3 regions of the Algoriphagus halophytocola genome follow, and region 3 is predicted to be linked to each of the others. Evidence: riboswitches for the same ligand, from Rfam matches in the RefSeq annotation. Region 3 holds a riboswitch; each other region holds the start of a gene.
What was found. Region 3 has a riboswitch for S-adenosylmethionine ahead of PBT90_RS09825 (homocysteine S-methyltransferase family protein). Riboswitches for the same ligand answer to the same signal wherever they lie in the genome.

Region 1 (4,232 bases), 1.6 Mb from region 3:
CTTAGCCTTCCAGTCAAAAATTACTACTTTTGCTCCGTATTCCTTTCAAAACCTTTCCTGAAAAACTAGCTAAGCATGTCCGAAGTAAAAATATTTTCCGGCACAAACAGCCAATCCCTGGCAGAGAAAATCGCCAAAAGCTATGGTAAAAAACTCGGAGACCTCACCCTCTCCAAATTTAGTGACGGAGAGCTTTCTCCCAGCTTCAACGAATCCATCAGAGGCTGTACAGTTTTTCTAGTTCAAGGTACAAACCCGCCTTCAGACAACCTATTGGAACTTTGTCTCATGATAGACGCTGCCAAAAGAGCCAGTGCTTATAAGGTTTGCGCTGTAATCCCCTATTTTGGCTATGCCAGACAGGATAGAAAAGATAGACCTAGAGTGTCTATTGCAGCCAAGTTGATTGCCAACATGATCACCTCTGCAGGGGCTGACAGGATTATGGCATGCGACCTTCACGCGGGGCAAATTCAAGGTTTTTTTGACATTCCGTTGGATCATTTGAATGGATCAGCTATTTTTGTGCCCTATTTGAATTCGCTAAGGCTTCCGAACATGATTTTTGCTGCTCCAGATGTAGGAGGAGTAGCAAGAGCCAGGGCTTACGCCAAGCATTTCGAAGTAGAAATGGTCGTCTGTGACAAGCATAGAAAAAGGGCCAACGAGATTGCTTCCATGCAGGTAATCGGTGACGTGGAAGGGAAAGATGTAATATTGGTGGATGACCTAGTCGATACTGCGGGGACGCTTTGCAAGGCATCGCAGATCGTCATGGACAAAGGAGCCACTTCAGTAAGAGCTATAGCCACTCATGGGGTGCTTTCTGGCAAAGCTTATGACAACATCAATAATTCACCCCTAGAGGAATTAGTTATCACTGACACCATCACCCCAAAGCAGCAATCTCCAAAAATCAAAGTACTGACAGTAGCTGACCTGTACGCCAAAGCAATCCATGCGGTGACTGGCAACACATCTATCAGTTCTTTATTCATTTAAGAACCAATTTTAATACAAATACATATGAAAACACTAGAGGTTATAGGGTTTAAAAGAGCAAATCTCGACAGTGCGAGCCTGACTGAGCTAAGAGAAAATGGCAATGTTCCTTGCGTCGTTTATGGACCAGGTATCAAAGAGCAGATTCACTTCTACTCACCTGCAATCCTTTTCAAGGAATTGATCTACACTCCAGAAGTTCACTTGGTTGAGTTGAACATCGAAGGCACCATCATCAAAGCGGTATTGAAAGAAGCACAATTCCATCCGGTAAGTGAAGTTCTACTTCATGCGGATTTTGTAGCTTTCGCAGATGACAAGCCTATCAAATTTGAAATCCCAGTTAAAGTAGTAGGAAACTCTCCAGGTCTTGCCAAAGGTGGTAAACTAGAGTTGAAAACTAGAGTATTGAAAGTTAAAGGTCTTGCTAAAGACTTCCCTGACTTCATCACTGTAGATATTTCCGACTTGGAACTAGGAAAATCTTTCAAAGTAGAAGATCTAAAAGTAGAAGGATTCGAAATCCAAACCAGCCCAAGCGTTTCTATCGTGACTATCGGTATTCCAAGAGCACTTAGAGGCAAGAAAACTGAAGAGGAAGCAGAATAAACTTCAGCCTAAAATCACACTAAATCCTGTCCCTAACGGACAGGATTTTTTTTTATTTTTGGACTCTTAACAATACCAGCTAGATGAAATACCTCATAGTAGGATTGGGAAACATTGGCCCTGAATACGAACTCACCAGACATAATATTGGCTTTTTAACTTTGGATAGGCTTGCTGACAAGCAAGGGTGCCATTGGAGTAGCGAGCGATTGGCTTTTAAATCTGAGTTTAAATACAAAGGAAGAGCCATCCATTTGATCAAGCCAACTACCTACATGAACCTGAGTGGTAAATCCATGAGCTATTGGATGAAAAGCCTGCAAATCCCCAAAGAAAATGTATTGGTCATAGTGGACGATGTAGCTATTCCTTTTGGGAAAACCCGCATGAAAACCAAGGGAAGTTCAGCTGGTCATAATGGACTGAAGAACATAGAAGAGCTGACTGGTGGACAAAACTACCCTAGGTTAAGAATGGGAATAGGCGACGATTTTCCCAAAGGGCGTCAAGTGGATTTTGTATTGGGAAAGTTCACAGAGCCCGAATTTGCAGAACTGCCCCTTCAGATGGACAAGGCCATAGAAATGATTTTATCTTTCTGCACTATAGGAATAGAACGCACTATGAATCAATTTAACGATTGATCAGATAATATTTGGATTTCAGTCAGCCACAGGTTTTATTTGCATCACTTCAGGCAACTGATTTATAAAGAAGAGGCGAGAGATTAGGCTCCAAGACCCTCTGGCAACCATCCCGAAAAGGAGAACGGTGCCAAATCCTACCCAATGCGGGAACTATAGATTGGCTTAAATTACAAATAATCCCTTTTTAGTTCGATTGCCGCCTTTGAGTTTGATTTTCTCAAATCTGTCTGATTTGTATGTATGAAATCTAACTAAATACTGATGAGCAAGCATTTCGAAACAGAATCCATTCGGATCTCCCCCTCCAAATCAAATCAGCGGGAGCATTCGGCACCCATATACCTTACTTCCAGCTTTACTTTTGAATCTGCGGAACAGGCCCGGGCTACTTTTGCAGATGAAATAGAAGGTAATATCTATTCCAGGTATGCCAACCCCAATTCAAGTGACCTCATCGAGAAAGTCTGTGCCGCCGAAGGCACTGAAGATGGCTTTGCCACCGCCTCTGGCATGGCTGCCATGTTTGGGAGCATAGCAGCTTTACTGCAGCAAGGCGATCATGTCTTAGCTGCCCGATCTTTATTTGGCTCCACACATCAGTTACTGACCCGCGTATTTCCAAAGTGGGGCATCACATCTACTTACGGAGACATTTCAGATTTTCAAAACTGGGATCAGCTGGTTCAGCCCAATACCAAAATGCTTTTCATAGAGACTCCTTCAAACCCCGGCTTGGAGATAATCGACCTAGAATGGGCGGGAAAGTTTGCGGCAGCACATAACCTGATTTTAGTAGTGGACAATTGCTTTGCATCACCCTATTTACAGCAACCTGCCAAATGGGGCGCTCACATTGTGACGCACAGTGCAACGAAGTATATAGATGGTCAAGGCCGGGTTTTGGGTGGTTTGATTTTGGGAAAACAGGATTTGATGAAGGAAGTGCACTTCTTTGCGCGCCACACCGGCCCAGCTATATCTCCATTTAACGCCTGGATTTTAAGCAAAAGTATGGAGACCTTGGGGGTAAGGATGGATAGACATTGCAGCAATGCCCTTAAAGTAGCTGAGTACTTCGAAGGAAATTCTGAGCTCATCGGAGTCAAATACCCTTTCTTAAAATCTCATCCGCAATACCAAATCGCCAAGAAACAGATGCTTCAAGGAGGAGGCGTGGTCACCCTAAACTTAAAAGGAGGAGTAGCCAGAGCCCAGCGCTTTATTGATCAACTTCAGATGATCTCCATCACTGCCAATCTTGGTGACAGCCGCAGTATAGTCACGCACCCAGCTTCTACGACCCACAGCAAGCTTTCACAGGAAGAAAGAGAAAGAGTAGGTATCACCGATGGCTTGGTAAGACTATCTGTAGGGCTTGAACATCAGGATGATATCATTCAAGATGTAGAGAGAGCGCTTGAAAAATCTAAGTAAAACAAAACAGGCCCTTTTGGGGCCTGTTTTGTATATGCAAGTAATGAGCCTGATTACCAGGTAGTATCCTTCAATCTAGGAAAAGCTCTGATCACATCGCTGAGACTTAACTGTCCTACTAGCTTACCATCTTTCAGCACCGGGAATCTACGGATTTTGTATTTCAAAAATTTAGATGCTGCATCAAACAAGGAAAGGTCTGGCGATATAGTCACCAAATCAGTGGACATGTGCTCTGCTACCTTTCCCGGGAATTTAGGCGTATTGGTATACTTGCCTTTGATAATTTCCTTGAGACAATCTACCTCCGAGATCACGCCTATTAAGGCACCAGATTCATCCACCACCGGAGCGCCAGAAATCTTCCTTCTAGTCAAGACTTCTAATACCTTGTCAATAGTGTCATCCGGTGTAAAGGTTACCAGATTAGTACTCATGTGCTCACTCACTACAATTTGTGGAATCGGGGCTTTTTTGGGTTCTGCCATTCTTACCCCTTGAAAACTTTTTACCATGGGTCAAAGAATTAAGGATGAAAGA
Region 2 (4,232 bases), 610 kb from region 3:
TTTATGCCATCTTGGCAATTGACCGGTGAGCATCTAGTAGAAATCCCAGTCCTGGACAATATGGGCGAAATGGGCAATCTGCTCCAATTCCCGGATTTCTCCATGATTGGCGATAGTGCATTTTGGCTAGTAGCTTTCACCATTGCCATTATTGCGAGTTTGGAGACTTTGCTATGTATAGATGCAGCCGATAAATTGGATCCCCACAAAAGAATCACTCCTCCGAGTAAGGAACTTGTAGCCCAAGGAATTGGAAACGCATTCAGCGGATTGATAGGCGGACTTCCGGTCACAGCAGTGATTGTAAGAAGTACGGCTAATATTTCCTCGGGAGCTAAGACCAAAATGTCTGCTGTATTTCACGGAATATTGCTGATCATGCTAGTATTGGCTATCCCACATATCCTAAATTTGATCCCACTGAGCTGCTTGGCGGCTGTTCTCTTTGTAGTTGGTTATAAGCTTGCCAAACCTGCGATTTTCGTCAAAATGTATCAAAATGGATGGGATCAGTTTATTCCATTCATCATCACTGTAGTAGCAATTCTGTTTACTGATCTTCTAGTAGGCATAGGTATAGGAATGGTATTCGGTTTGTTCTTTGTCATCAAGACTAACTTCGTAAAAGCCGTAATCGTAACTGAACATAACGGCAACTACCTAGTCAAGCTGCAAAAAGACGTTTCATTCCTAAATAAAGCCCTTTTGATGAAGGAACTTTCCAAAATCCAACCGGAAAGTAAAGTCATCATCAATGCCCAAAAAGCCCAGTTTATAGATCAGGATATTCAGGAATTGCTGAATGATTTTATTGCGACTTCAGTGGATAAGAATATTAAAGTTCAAATAGAAGGATTTAAATACAACTTACAAGAAACATCATGAACCCATACGAAAAACTAATCCTGCAGAACAAAGCATGGTCAAAAGAACAAAATGAAACTGATGAGAATTTTTTCAGCAGATTAGCCAAACAGCAAAAGCCAAAATTCCTTTGGATAGGCTGCTCGGATAGTAGAGTACCTGCCAATCAGATTACAGGTACTGACCCCGGAGAAATTTTTGTACACAGAAATATCGCCAATATGGTGGTGCACACTGACCTGAACATGCTCAGCGTACTCCAATATGCCGTAGAAGTGCTAGAAGTAGAGCATGTCATTGTATGCGGACATTATGGATGTGGCGGAGTAGATGCAGCTTTAGGAAACAAAAACCTGGGCTTGATCAATAAATGGCTAAGAAACATCAAAGAAGTTTACAACAATCATAAAGATGAAGTAGATGCTCAAGACAGTCACGAAAAAAAGGTCAACAAGCTGGTAGAAATCAACGTGATGGAACAATGTCAGGATCTGATCAAAACCTCAATTATTCAAAAAGCCTGGAAGAAACGAAAAGCTCCGATCATTCACGGCTGGGCTTATGGACTTGATAATGGCTTGGTAAATGAACTACTTAACATTGAACCTGATTTCAACAACATCAATCCAATTTTCCGGTACAATGAAGATGAATTAGCATAAAAATTCAGTTTTCTGTACCAGGGAATTGAAAATCATTTTGATTTTCAATTCCCTGTTTCTTTATTTGCAGTATCCTTTCACTTTTAGTGCTCGGATTTATATAGAAGAGGCGAGAGACAGGCTCTATGACCCTCTGGCAACCTGGAAAGTCCAAGGTGCCAATTCCTGCCAAAAGAAGTATTTTCTTTTGGGTCTATAAGTTCATATGTAATGCACACAGGACCATCTTCTCTACTCATTAGTCTAAATCCAACCAAAGTTTCACACACGGTATTTACTTACCCTGAATTGCTATGCCTATTTCGGAACGCTTCGAGATGGGCTTTTTAATATCCTCATTTTTAACACTATAAATCCAAAAAAATCATGTCTAACAAGCTACACTTCGAAACCCTACAGCTTCACGCAGGTCAACAACCAGACCCAACCACAAACTCTAGAGCTGTTCCTATTTATCAGACTACTTCTTATGTTTTTGATTCTGCCGAGCATGGCGCCAATCTATTTGGGCTGAAGGAATTTGGAAACATTTATACCAGGATAATGAATCCTACCACAGATGTATTCGAAAACAGAATAGCAGCTCTTGAAGGCGGAGTGGCTGCTGTAGCCACAGCTTCCGGTCAAGCTGCGCAATTCTTGGCTTTGAACAATATCATGGAGGCCGGAGACAACTTTGTCTCTACCAGTTTCTTGTACGGAGGTACGTACAACCAATTTAAGGTGGCTTTTAAGAGAATAGGAATCGAAGCTAGATTTGCCAAAGGCAATGCAGCTGAGGAATTTGAAAGCAAAATAAATGAGCGCACCAAAGCCATCTATCTGGAAACCATCGGTAACCCAGAGTTCAACATTCCGGATTTCGAAGCAATCGCAGCAGTAGCCCAAAAACATGACATCCCATTAGTCGTGGACAACACCTTTGGTGCAGGAGGTTATTTATGCCAGCCAATCAAGCATGGTGCAAACATAGTCACTTCCTCTGCCACCAAGTGGATAGGTGGTCACGGAACCTCCATAGGCGGAGTCATCGTGGATGCCGGAAATTTCAATTGGGGAAATGGGAAATTCAAGCAGTTTTCAGAACCTTCTGAAGGATACCACGGCCTGAACTTCTGGGAGGTTTTTGGGGAAAACAACCCACTAGGCCTTCCTAATGTTGCTTTTGCTATCCGTGCCCGCGTGGAAGGGTTAAGAGATTTCGGCCCAGCTCAGAGTCCATTCAACAGTTTTCTATTACTCCAAGGCATAGAAACTCTTTCACTCCGGGTACAAAGAACCACAGAAAACGCACTGGAACTAGCCAAATGGCTGGAAGCCCATCCTTTGGTACAAAAAGTGAATTACCCGGGATTACCCTCTTCACCCTACCATGACTTAGCTAAAAAATACCTGAGAAATGGTTTTGGAGGCGTTTTAAGTTTTGAGCTTAAAGGTGAAAAAGAACAGGCTTCTGCCCTGATCAACAATCTGGAACTGATCTCCCACCTGGCAAATGTAGGCGACGCTAAGACACTGATCATTCAGCCGGCAGCCACCACCCATCAACAATTATCCGACGAAGAACAACTTGCAGCAGGAGTCACTCCTACCCAGCTGAGATTATCCTGTGGCATTGAGCACATCGAGGATATCAAGGCAGACCTGCAGCAGGCATTTGATAAAATCTAATTCAACTAATGAACCTTAAAAGTCAGTACGCTTCGATTACCATGTCCCAAAATTCTTTCCATTCAAGTAGCCCACTAACCTTGGAGTCCGGAGAAATCCTCCAGGAATTCGACTTGGCCTATACTACATACGGCCAGTTAAATGCTGAGAAATCCAATGTGATCTGGGTGATACATGCCCTCACCGGGGATGCTAATGCTTCTGAATGGTGGAGTGGACTGATCGGAGAAGATAAGTTTTACGATCCTGCTGATCATTTTATTATTTGCGCCAACCTTCTGGGCTCTTGCTATGGCTCCACGCAGCCTTTCAGTGAAAACCCAGAGACTGGGGAGCCCTATTACTATGATTTCCCTCAGATGACCAGTAGGGACTTGGCAGCAGGACTGGAGCGACTTCGGGTTCATTTAGGACTAGAACACATCCATACGTTAATTGGGGGATCTCTAGGCGGGCAAGTGGCACTGGAGTGGGCGTATATTTTGGGAAAGAGCCTTCAAAATGCGATCATCCTAGCGTCCACGGCCAAAACTTCCCCTTGGGTCATAGGTTTCAACGAAACGCAACGAATGGCGATTGAGTCGGACTGTTCTTGGGGTGAGTGTCATGAGCTAGCAGGGCAAAAAGGTCTGGAAACGGCCAGAGCCATCGCCATGCTGACTTATAGGCATCCTACAGACCTAGATCGCAAACAAGCTGATGGCACGGGCAAACTGGATGATTTCAGAGCTTCCTCCTACTTGAGGTACCAAGGACAAAAACTTGCCAAGCGATTTAATGCCTTGTCGTATTGGACCTTGAGTAAAACCATGGATTCCCATGATCTAGGTAGAAATAGAGAAAGTGTGGAAGCAGCATTGCAGCAGATCGAAGCTCGGGTGCTGTCCATCGGTGTGGATAAAGACCTGCTATTTTTGCCGGAAGAAGCCCAGCATATCAGCCAATTTGCAAAAAAAGGTATCTACAAAGAGATCAGCTCCACTGCGGGACATGATGCGTTTTTGATAGAGTTTGAGCAGCTGGCTTACATACTCA
Region 3 (4,232 bases):
CTTCCTGCCCTTCCTCTGGCAAAGGCATAAATGGCTCCAGGTAAGCTACTGCTTTTTTCATCACACGGGCAGATTTTACTACCTGAGGAAGGAACATCTTGCCCTCACCAAATAGGTCGCCCACCACGTTCATTCCATCCATTAGAGGCCCTTCTATTACTTTTAAGGGATTCTTCAGTTCCAGTCTTGCCTCCTCAGTATCCTCTATGATATAATCCAGAATACCTTTCACCAAAGCATGCTCCATACGCTTAGCTACGGGCTCTGATCTCCAAGCTTCATCCGCTACAGCCTTTTTTCCGGAAGATTTCACTGTCTCAGCAAAGTCCAAAAGACGTTCTGTGGCATCCTCTCTGCGGTCAAAAAGCACATCCTCTACCCGTTCCAAAAGATCCTTTGGAATATCATCGTATACCTCAAGCATGGTGGGGTTTACGATACCCATATCCATTCCGCTTTTGATGGCGTGGTAAAGAAATGCCGCATGCATTGCCTCCCGTACAGGATTATTCCCTCGGAAGGAAAAACTCACATTACTCACTCCCCCGCTGACTTTAGCCCCTGGAAGATTAGCTTTGATCCACTGGGTAGCTTCAAAAAAGTCTAGGGCATTTCTTCTGTGCTCATCCATTCCGGTCGCAACCGGAAAAATATTGGGATCAAAAATGATATCCTGACAGTTGAATTTGACCTGATCGACCAGTATTCTATAGCTTCGCTCACAGATTTCAATTCTCCGCTCATAGGTATCTGCTTGTCCAGCCTCATCAAATGCCATCACTACCACAGCTGCTCCAAATTTCTTGATTGTTTTTGCCTGCTGTACAAATTCCTCCTCTCCATTCTTCAGAGAGATAGAGTTGACTATTCCTTTGCCCTGCACACATTTCAGACCAGCCAAAATAATCTTCCATTTGGAACTATCGATCATGATCGGTATCCGGCTGATTTCAGGTTCGGATGCGATCAAGTTCAGGAATTTCACCATGGCAAATTCCCCATCAAGCATACCCTCATCCATGCAAACATCCAGCACCTGCGCGCCACCTCTCACTTGATCCAGGGCCACTTCCAGCGCTTCATCGTAATTCCCATTCAAAATCAGACGGGCAAATTTCTTCGAACCTGTAATATTGGTCCGCTCGCCAACATTTACAAAGTTGATTTCGGGTGTGAACACTAAGGGCTCCAGGCCCGATAGCTTCAAATAATTATTACTTTCCATCTTCTCAGTCCAACGTTTCTTCTAATTCTTCTTGATTTAATTTTCTAGGCTGATAATTGCCTGCCAGCTGCGCCAAAGCTGAAATATGCTCAGGTGTAGTGCCACAGCAGCCTCCTAAAATATTCAGCATGCCTTCTTTCAAAAAGTCCCTGACCTGACTAGCCATTTCTTCGGCATTTTGATCATACTGGCCAAACTCATTAGGCAGTCCCGCATTAGGATATGCACTCACATAAAAAGGTGCCTTATTAGCCAAAACTTTCAAATAGGGTCTCAATTCTTTGGCTCCCAAAGCACAGTTTAAGCCTACAGAAAGTAAGGGCACATGCGATACGGAGATTAAAAATGCCTCTGTAGTCTGACCGGATAAGGTGCGTCCAGATGCGTCTGTGATGGTACCTGAAATCATAATCGGAATCCCGCCTTCCCTTGGATCAAGCGGAATTTCTCTTTCTTCAAAAACCTCCTGAATAGCATACAAAGCTGCTTTTGCATTCAGGGTATCAAATATGGTTTCAACCAACAAAATATCAGAACCTCCATCCAATAAGCCTCTTACCTGCTCTGAATAGGCCTCTGCCAATTGGTCAAAAGTAATGGCTCTATAGCCCGGGTCATTGACATCGGGAGACAGAGAAGCTGTCCTATTGGTAGGGCCTATAGCACCTGCCACAAACCTAGGTTGATCTGGATTCTTTTTGGTAAATTCCTCCGTAATCTCTCTGGCTATTTTGGCTGACTCCAGATTAATGGCGTAGGCAAAATCCGAAAGATCATAATCAGCCTGGGCAATGGTAGTAGCTGAAAATGTATTGGTTTCTATGATATCCGAGCCGGCCTTGAGGTATTCAGCGTGGATGGCTTTGATAATATCTGGACGACTTAATGACAGCAAATCATTATTCCCCTTCAGAGCTTTGGGATGATCTGCCAGCTCCGGAGTTCTGAAATCCTCCTCCGTCAGCGTATAGCGCTGAATCATAGTCCCCATAGCTCCATCAAGGATCAAGACTCGTTTTGAAAGTTGCTGAAGTAGGGATTCCGTTCTGTTTTGCATTTTGTAATTTTGTTAATCAAAAAGCTAATCGAGCAAAACACGGAGGTGAGTACGAGGTACCTGTCCGCTCATCTGTTCCCGGATTTCCGAGATGGGAGTTAGCACCTTGTTTACAGGTTGCTAAGACGTCGTTGGGCCCTTCCCTCAGTCTTTCTCGATAAGCTGCTCAAAGTTAATAGCATTTTAGAAATAAAACAGCCTTATTAGACAAAAGGGTAATTATATCAGGCCGCAAAAGGCTCGCAGCTCTAGGCGTCAGGGCCTTACCCCAATTCCAAAGGACAAGTATGGAGCTGAAATGTAGCTGGCCATATCGACTTCGGCTAGTCTATATCTCCCGAGAGGAAGTTCATAACCTGCAGCAGCGGTAAATACCAGGTCAAAAAACTTACGCTTGGTCATCGGCAATCCATATTCTACAAAAACTTCAGGCTTGAGCATTAATCCACTGTTTTTCAGATAGCCATCGAAATACCGCTGTTCAAAAAGCTCTGCAAAATCAGGTTTATCCGTACTCAGATTCGTATATCGGATATTGCCATATCCTAATCCTGCCAAAGCTCCAATACCAAAATTCCGGTATTGAATGGGCTTGTATCCCATATTGGCATATACTCTAAGACTGTTTAGGGAATGCTTCTTAGTGGAATTTGCATCTCCACTCAAAGCCAGATTGTACAGCTCCGCACCGTAAAGCAAGCCTTTTGTTTCTCCGGTAATTTTTAGTCCCCAGTTAGAAGGCATCCCATCTAGTGGCTCCAGATCAGCTTCTTCCAAATACGCGTTAAACTTCTCTGCATGAGTAAAATGGATCCCTCTTATTAAAGAGATACCAATACCGGCGTCTTTGTAGAAGAAATTTCGGTCTGGCAAGGTAATTCCAGCTCCGACTCGTATAAAAGCGCCACTTTGAGTATTGTCAAAAGCCACCCCAGCCATCTCCCAGTTACCTTCTATAGGGCTAAACGAATAACCGAGCTGACTGATGATCTGAAGAGCCTCTGGTCGTCCGGGTAAATCAAAATCATAGGATAGCTGAAAACCAATTTCAGTTAGAAAATTGCCGTAATGCTGGCTTCCTTTTTGGATGTCCTGCTCACGGAGAATAAATCCTTCTTCAGGGGAGATTAAAAATTCCTGTAAATTATCCGGCTGCTCTTTGGGCATCATCTGGAAATTCAGATACCCCACCCCCATGGACATGTAATGAATCAACTGGAAATTTGACTCTTCTGTGAGGGCATAGCCGATATTCAGCATAGCTCTGGAGGTTCTATAGTTTATCCTGAACTGGTCAAACTCACTCACAGCTCCCCTATTATGCAGTAGTTCCAATCCTAGCACAAAGTCATTGATTCTGGCCTGATAGCCTAACCCCAGCGTGTTATACCTATTTCTAAGACCAGATAATCCCCGATCGGCTAGCATATCATCTATCTGATTCAGCTTGGCCCCCGAGGTACCAATCACCGTATAGAAGGTGGATCTTTTGGTAAGCAACTTCTGGGCAGAAGCTGAAACACTGATCAGGATGAAAAAAATCAGAAAATTAATTCTTTTAAAAAGAGGCATTGAGTAATTGATAGTTGTTTAGTCAGCAAGACTTTGTCCTTGGGGCAAAATTAATGCTAAACCGCTCTCAATTCTGATCTTTTGTATGAAGATATTCGGTTAATTTTTCATAGAGGGTTTCCGGGGTAAATGGTTTAGGTACAAAATCATTAATTCCTATTTCCATCATTTCCTCACTTATTTCGTGATAGGAAGCCGCCGAAAGCAAAAGTATAGGAACATTTTTTTTATCATCGTCAGCATGTTCCCGAATTAATCTTGCTGTAGAAAAACCATCCAAAACAGGCATTTGAATATCCAAAAGCACTATATCAAACTTTTCTTGCTCAAATACATCTATTGCTTCTTGCCCGTTAGAGGTTACCACCAGATTACCGG

Region 1: linked by a shared signal. The riboswitch ahead of PBT90_RS03100 (trans-sulfuration enzyme family protein) and the one ahead of PBT90_RS09825 (homocysteine S-methyltransferase family protein) in region 3 are both predicted to bind S-adenosylmethionine.
Region 2: linked by a shared signal. The riboswitch ahead of PBT90_RS07240 (O-acetylhomoserine aminocarboxypropyltransferase/cysteine synthase family protein) and the one ahead of PBT90_RS09825 (homocysteine S-methyltransferase family protein) in region 3 are both predicted to bind S-adenosylmethionine.

Annotation. Positions count from the first base shown of each region.
Region 1 covers NZ_CP115160.1:677,387-681,618, reverse strand. The annotation lists gene PBT90_RS03115 (ribose-phosphate pyrophosphokinase) at 76-1,002, shown strand; gene PBT90_RS03110 (50S ribosomal protein L25/general stress protein Ctc) at 1,027-1,611, shown strand; gene pth (aminoacyl-tRNA hydrolase) at 1,695-2,255, shown strand; SAM riboswitch class I at 2,315-2,417, shown strand; gene PBT90_RS03100 (trans-sulfuration enzyme family protein) at 2,520-3,692, shown strand; gene PBT90_RS03095 (CBS domain-containing protein) at 3,746-4,207, opposite strand.
Region 2 covers NZ_CP115160.1:1,646,123-1,650,354, reverse strand. The annotation lists gene PBT90_RS07250 (SulP family inorganic anion transporter) at 1-885, shown strand, start outside; gene can (carbonate dehydratase) at 882-1,526, shown strand; SAM riboswitch class I at 1,620-1,728, shown strand; gene PBT90_RS07240 (O-acetylhomoserine aminocarboxypropyltransferase/cysteine synthase family protein) at 1,893-3,197, shown strand; gene PBT90_RS07235 (homoserine O-acetyltransferase family protein) at 3,206-4,232, shown strand, end outside.
Region 3 covers NZ_CP115160.1:2,261,056-2,265,287, forward strand. The annotation lists gene metH (methionine synthase) at 1-1,225, opposite strand, end outside; gene PBT90_RS09825 (homocysteine S-methyltransferase family protein) at 1,230-2,282, opposite strand; SAM riboswitch class I at 2,348-2,446, opposite strand; gene PBT90_RS09830 (hypothetical protein) at 2,538-3,854, opposite strand; gene PBT90_RS09835 (PAS domain S-box protein) at 3,922-4,232, opposite strand, start outside.